Regions from separate parts of the Streptomyces altiplanensis genome, predicted to be linked through region 1. Evidence: riboswitches for the same ligand, from Rfam matches in the RefSeq annotation. Region 1 holds a riboswitch; each other region holds the start of a gene.

Region 1 (2,253 bases):
GCCGCCTCGATGATCGGCGGTGTGGCCTTCCCGCCGCTGCTCGGCGGGGTGATCGACACGATGGACGTGAAGGCGGTGCCGCTGGTGCTGTTCGCACTCGCCGTCGCCTGTGCGGTCCTGAGCCTGTGGCTGCACACGAACGCACCCGACCCCGATGGTGTCTCCCGCCCACGCGAAGCGAGCCGGACGGACGCCGCCGCGACCCGAGGAACTGAGGCAACCGAGGCATGAAAGCCGTTCTCTTCGACATGTTCGGTGTCATAGCGCGTGTCCAGTCACCCGAGTCCCGAGCTGTGCTGGAACGCACGGCCGGCGGCGAAAGCGACCGGTTCTGGGAGGCGTACTGGTCCCGGCGCACCCCCTACGACCGCGGCGACGTGACCGGTCCGGCGTACTGGAAGGGGGTCTGCGCCGAGCTCGGAATCTCTCTGGACGCGCGCCTGACCGACGATCTGATAGCCGCCGACCTGGCCGGCTGGAGCGAGACCGACCAGCGCAGCGTCGATCTGCTCACCGCCCTCGCCGACCGCGGGATCACCTGCGGCCTGCTCTCCAACATCCCCGAGGAACTGGCCGTGCGCTACGAGACCAGCGAGCCCTGGCTGGAGCACTTCTCGGTGATCGGCTTCTCCTGCCGGATCGGCAGCGTCAAGCCCGAACCGGCCGCCTACCAGTGGTGTGTCAGGGCACTGGGACTGCCCCCTGATGAGATCCTGTTCGTCGACGACCGGGCCGAGAACGTCCGGGCCGCCCAGGAACTGGGGCTCCAGGGGCACGTGTTCACCTCCCCCGCCGAACTGGAGACCACCCTGCGTGCCACGCCGGAGGCTGCGTCGCAGTGACGACGGCCACCCTTGCTCCTCGCGCTCCGCGCCGCCGCGCAGGGCTGATTCCCGCCACCGTGCCGGGAGACCGAGACGGGCCGCGGTCTCGCGGGGGCGCCCTGCTCCAGGGCGTGCCGGCCGGCCGCGGCCCTGGGCGCGAGCCGCTCTGTCCGGGGCCGGCAGCAGACGGAAGCCGCGAACGCCGGCACGGATCCGGCCACGCTGCGTGTGCACGACGGGGTGTGCGCCGGATTCTCCCCTGGCGGGGCGCCCTTCCGTACGCGCTAAGCTGCAAGCGCCCCGCGGGGGAAGTCCGGTCGAAGTCCGGCGCTGACCCGCAACGGTAGGCGGAGCCCAACACGTGGCCCCGTAAGCCCGGTTACCCGCGGTGGTGATGGCTCCTGTCAATTCGCCGTGGACTGCGAGAGGGCGCTGCGCAGGGCGCCCGGCGTCCCGGGCCGCTCCTTTGCTCACGCAGGTGCACGGCCCGAGGCGAAAGCGAACCGCCCGTGGCCACACCCCTCGAACTCAAACCCGCCCTGCCACCGCACCTGCCCCGCGCCGGCGCCGGCCCCGCGCCGCCCCAGCGCGTGTCACTGCCGCTCCTCCTCACCGCCCTGTGCGCCGCGCTTGTGCTCTCCATCCTCTGCGGGGCGGGGATCGGGGCGTCGGGGCTCTCCTGGGGGGAGGTGCTGCGCCATCTGTGGGCCGGGCTGACAGGCGGACTCATATCCCCCGACCAGGTCCCGGCTTACACCATCGTGTGGGAACTGCGCTTTCCACGAGCCGTACTGGCCGCAGTCGTCGGGGCCGGCCTGTCGGCCATCGGCGTCGCCGTGCAGGCCATGGTCCGCAACGCTCTCGCCGACCCGTTCGTCCTCGGCATCTCCTCCGGCGCGGCCGTCGGCGCCAACGCCGTGCTCCTGTTCGGAGCCTTCGGCGCGCTCGGTCTCTGGGCCCTGTCCACGGCGGCCTTCCTCTCCGCGCTCCTCGCCATGACGCTGGTGTACGCCATCGCCCGCACCGCTGACGGCCTGACCCCACTGCGGCTCGTCCTGACGGGCACCGCGATGTACTACGGCTTCTCGGCCGTCACGACGTTCATGGTGTTCGCGGCCGAGCGTGGTGAGGCGGCCCGCTCCGCGATGATGTGGCTGCTCGGCAGCCTCGGCGGAGCCAACTGGGCCTCCGTACCGATCGCCGCCGGAGCCGTACTCGCCGGCCTCGCCCACCTCACTGTGTCGGCGCGCCGCCTGAACGCCCTGGCGATGGGCGACGAGACCGCGGCCGCCCTGGGGGTGGACGCGGGGAAACTGCGCAAGGAACTGTTCCTGGTCTGCGCGGCCGTCACCGGGGCGGTGGTGGCGGTGAGCGGCGCGATCGGCTTCGTCGGACTGATGGTCCCGCACGCCGCACGGATGCTGGTCGG
Region 2 (2,253 bases), on a different contig from region 1:
GCACCGTGCTGCTCGTCAAGTCCGGCCGTCTGAAGTGGGCGTGGGTCACCGGGGTACCGCTCGCCTGGGACGTGGCGGTCACGCTCACCGCCAGCTGGCAGAAGATCTTCTCGGACGACGTGAAGGTCGGCTTCTTCGCCCAGCGCGACAAGTACCAGGCGGGCATCGACTCGGGCCAGGTGCTGCCGCCCGCCAAGAACATGGACCAGATGCACACCGTGGTCACCAACTCGACGGTCGACGGCGTGCTGTGCGCACTCTTCGCGGTCCTCATCCTCGTGGTGCTCGCGGACGCCGGCCGGGTCTGCCTCAAGGCCGTCCGCGCCCCCGAGAGCGTCAAGCTCCACGAGGCGCCGTACGTCGAGTCCAGGATCGTCGCCCCCGCCTCGATCATCGCGACCAAGGAGGAGAAGGCCGAGCTGGCCGCGGCCGGCGTCGGTCCGGAGGGCGACACCCGCAAGGAGGCCGCGGCGGCCGGCGCGGGGACCCCCGAATGACCCTGACGGGCGTGCGCCGCGCGGCGGGCCGGATCCGCTGGTACGTCCGCGAACTGACCGGCGAGGCGGCGTACGACCGGTACGTGGCGCACGCGAGGTCCTGCGACCCCGAGGCGCCGGTCATGTCCCGGCGCGCGTTCGAACGCAGCCGCACGGACGCCCGGGAGGCGGACCCCCGCGAGGGCTTCCGCTGCTGCTGAGCGATTCCCACGGGCCGCCGCGTCCCCTCCGGGGGGTGCGGCGGCCCGTTCGCGTGTCCCGCGCGAAGCAGGGAATCCACCGCACCCGCGCACCGCGTCAGGCCCGCCCGGCGCCTGGGGGCACGCGGCCGGAGGCTGTGCCAGGGGGCCCGGAGCGTGCCCTTTTCCGGCCACGGACGGGGAGGAGAAATTTCCGCCCTCGCCATGACATCGGCCACCCGACACAACATCTGGGGGGTGCAACACCCAGCCGCCCCCACATGTATGCTCAACCTCGCTGTCGCCGCAGGGGAATCCGGTGCGAATCCGGAACTGTCCCGCAACGGTGTGATCGGTACGCTTTTGCGCACCCAGGAGTCCGAGGACCTGCCGACGGCGTATCCGGCTCGACCGAACCGGATACCGACACGTCCGGGCCTCGCGGTTGGGCCGGTGGACGCTGCGTGGTGTGCCGCCCCTCAGGGGTGAGGCGTGCCCGTACGCCCCCCGTTCCCCGCCGGCCCCGAGCCGAGCGAGGGAGAGCACCCCGTGACCATCGCGCCAGCCGATCCGGCAACTGCCACGGAGCCGACGGGTTCAACGGAGTCGACGCAGTCGTCCGACGGCCCCGGGACCGCGCTCCTGCGGACCCTCACCGACCTGACCGCCGACCTCCCCGACACCGACCCGGGCAGAGTCGCCGCGGCCGCCCTGCGCGGCCGCAACGCGGCGTCGGACGCGGCCGAGCTGCGGGGCCTCGCCACCGACGCCGCCGCCGGGCTGATCTCCGAGGACCCGGCGTACTCCCGCCTCGCGGCCCGGCTGCTGACCCGCACGATCCGGGACGAGGCGGCGACGCAGGGCGTCCGCACCTTCTCCGAGTCGGTCTCCGTCGGCCACCGCGAGGGCCTGATCGCCGACCGTACGGCCGAGTTCGTGTCCGCCCACGCGGCCCGCCTCGACGCGCTGGCCGACCCGGCCGCCGACGACCGCTTCGGCTACTTCGGCCTGCGCACGGTCTACAGCCGCTACCTCCTGCGCCACCCCATCACCCGTCAGGTCATCGAGACGCCCCAGCACTTCATGCTGCGCGTGGCGTCCGGTCTGGCCAAGGACGACTCCCCCGAGGCCGCCGACGAGGTCGCCGCGCTGTACCGCCTGATGAGCCGCCTGGACTACCTGCCGTCCTCGCCCACGCTCTTCAACTCCGGTACGCGCCACCCGCAGATGTCGTCCTGCTACCTGCTGGACTCGCCGCTCGACGAGCTCGACTCGATCTACGGCCGCTACCACGAGGTCGCGCGCCTCTCCAAGCACGCGGGCGGCATCGGCCTCTCGTACTCCCGTATCCGCGCCCGCGGCTCCCTGATCCGCGGCACCAACGGCCACTCCAACGGCATCGTCCCCTTCCTGCGCACCCTCGACTCGTCGGTCGCCGCCGTGAACCAGGGCGGCCGGCGCAAGGGCGCGGCCTGCGTCTACCTGGAGACGTGGCACGCGGACATCGAGGAGTTCCTGGAGCTGCGCGACAACACGGGCGAGGAGGCGCGGCGTACGCACAACCTGAACCTCGCGCA
Region 3 (2,253 bases), on a different contig from region 1:
CTCGCGCCCGGCTCGAACCCCCCGATGTGGGTCATCGTCTCCGCCGGTGTCGCCATCGCGCTCGGTACGTACCTGGGCGGCTGGCGCATCATCCGCACCATGGGCAAGGGCCTCACCGACCTCCGTCCGCCGCAGGGCTTCTCCGCCCAGACCAGCGCCGCGACCGTCATCCTGGCCTCCTCGCACCTCGGCTTCTCCCTCTCCACCACCCAGGTCTGCTCCGGCGCCGTGATGGGCGCGGGCCTCGGCCGCAAGGGCGGCGTGGTCCGCTGGTCCACCGCCACCCGGATGTTCGTCGCCTGGGGTCTGACGCTGCCGGCCGCGGGACTGGTCGCCGCGGGCGCCGAGTTCCTCACCGGGCAGGGCACCTGGGGCATCGCCGTGGTCGCCTTCCTGCTCGTCGGCGGCTCCGCCGTCATCTGGGCCCTGTCGCGCCGCAAGCCGGTCGACCACACCAACGTCACCGACGACGAGATCGGCGAGCCCGCCGGTGTGGTCACCACGGCCATGGCCGCCGTCAGCGTGCCGCCCACGGCCGGCGCCGTCGCCTCCCTGGCCGCCGAGGAACTCAAGACGACCATCCCGGCCCCGGCCGGCAGCTCCGCGGAGCCGGCCAGCCCGGCCCCGGTGTAAGGACAGAGGACGGATCGCATGAACATCGACTGGGCAGCTCTCGGCTCCGTATTCGGCGTGAGCCTCGTGGTCACCGTGTCCCTGGTGGGCCTGTTCACCCTCGGCATCGTGGGCCTCTCCAAGCAGGAGAGCGCCTCCGCGCAGGGCGGCGGCTCCGCCGTCATGGCCCGCACCGGCGCCTACGCCTGCTTCGCGCTGTGCGCGGCGGCCGTGGCGTACGGGATCTACCTGATCGTCGTCTGACGCGACGACCGCCCCGCGCGCCGACCGCACTCTCCCGAAACCGTCCCGCCACCGGCCTTTACCGGCCATCGGCGGGGCGGTTTCTGTGTGCCTCGGCACACTCTCCCGTCGCAGGTCAACAGCAAGTTGACGACGTTCGCGGAGCGTGGTGGACTGCCCGAGCCGAATACGGCGGCACGAGAGGAAGTCCGGTGCGAATCCGGCGCGGTCCCGCCACTGTGACCGGGGAAGACGAAGAAGTCCCCGGGAGCCAGGAACTCTCACCGCCGGTCACGTCGAACCAGGGCGCGGACCCTGAGTGAGGACATACCGCCATGCCCGGCTGCCGTTCAGTCGTTCCTGTCAGCCCTGTCAGCCCTGTCAGTCCTGACATTCCCGTGCGTAGGACGCGTTCGCTTCGAGGCGCATCGGCCTGCTGAGCCATGCGTGCCGATCGCATCTTCGCGTACGGCGCCACCGCCGGCCTGATCGGCGACCTCGTCCTCGGTGATCCCCGCCGCGGGCACCCGGTCGCCGCGTTCGGGCGGGCCGCGGGCGCCGTCGAGTCCCTGCTGTGGCGTGACCACCGCGGGTGGGGCGCGGTGCACACCCTGGTGTGCGCCGGAGGCGCGGCGGGCGCCGCCGCGCTGGCCTCCCGTGCCGTACGCCGCTCCCCCGCCGCCGCCGTCGCGCTGACCGCCGCCGCCACCTGGGCCGTCGTCGGAGGTACGTCGCTGGGCCGCGAGGCGCGCGCCGTGGGCAGCGCCCTGGAGGCCGGGGACGTCGAGGTCGCCCGCGAACGCCTCCCCCACCTGTGCGGGCGCGACCCGCAGGCGCTGGACGCGCAGCAGATCGCCCGCGCCGTCGTCGAGTCCGTGGCCGAGAACACCTCGGACGCGGTCGTGGGCGCGCTGGTGTGGGGCGCCCTGGGCGGGGTGCCGGGGCTCGTGGCCTTCCGCGCCGTCAACACGCTTGACGCCATGGTGGGGCACAGATCGGCCAGATACCTGCGCTACGGCTGGGCCTCGGCCCGCCTCGACGACGTGGCCGGCTGGCCCGGCGCCCGGCTGACGGCCGCCCTCGCGGTCGTGGCGGGCGGCGATCCGCGCGGTGCGGTGCGGGCCTGGCGTACGGACGCGGCCAAGCACCCGAGCCCCAACGCGGGCCCCGTGGAGGCCGCCTTCGCCGGCGCGCTCGGCGTGCGGCTCGGCGGAACGCTCTCGTACGCGGGCCGGGTCGAGCACCGGCCCGTGCTCAACGCCGCCGGGCGGCCCGTCGGCGTACCGGACATCGAGCGGGCGGCGCGGCTGTCGCGCCGTGTCGGGGCGCTCGCACTGGCGGCGGCCGTCGGGGGGCGGTTGGCGCTCGGTGCGCTGCGACGCGGCGCGCGCGGTGGCA

The links. A riboswitch is a leader RNA that binds a small molecule or an ion and turns the genes downstream of it on or off. The one in region 1 is predicted to bind cobalamin.
Region 2: it holds a riboswitch for cobalamin, as region 1 does, so the genes downstream of both, ACWD0Y_RS07745 (ribonucleoside-diphosphate reductase subunit alpha) here and ACWD0Y_RS16950 (FecCD family ABC transporter permease) in region 1, are expected to answer to the same signal.
Region 3: it holds a riboswitch for cobalamin, as region 1 does, so the genes downstream of both, ACWD0Y_RS09515 (cobalamin biosynthesis protein) here and ACWD0Y_RS16950 (FecCD family ABC transporter permease) in region 1, are expected to answer to the same signal.

Annotation. Positions count from the first base shown of each region.
Region 1 is NZ_JBSFUB010000033.1:37,992-40,244, forward strand. It holds gene ACWD0Y_RS16940 (MFS transporter) at 1-231, shown strand, start outside; gene ACWD0Y_RS16945 (HAD family hydrolase) at 228-842, shown strand; cobalamin riboswitch at 1,083-1,230, shown strand; gene ACWD0Y_RS16950 (FecCD family ABC transporter permease) at 1,376-2,253, shown strand, end outside.
Region 2 is NZ_JBSFUB010000011.1:4,107-6,359, reverse strand. It holds gene ACWD0Y_RS07755 (carbon starvation CstA family protein) at 1-497, shown strand, start outside; gene ACWD0Y_RS07750 (YbdD/YjiX family protein) at 494-697, shown strand; cobalamin riboswitch at 962-1,085, shown strand; gene ACWD0Y_RS07745 (ribonucleoside-diphosphate reductase subunit alpha) at 1,226-2,253, shown strand, end outside.
Region 3 is NZ_JBSFUB010000013.1:113,152-115,404, reverse strand. It holds gene ACWD0Y_RS09525 (anion permease) at 1-633, shown strand, start outside; gene ACWD0Y_RS09520 (hypothetical protein) at 652-876, shown strand; cobalamin riboswitch at 1,009-1,155, shown strand; gene ACWD0Y_RS09515 (cobalamin biosynthesis protein) at 1,299-2,253, shown strand, end outside.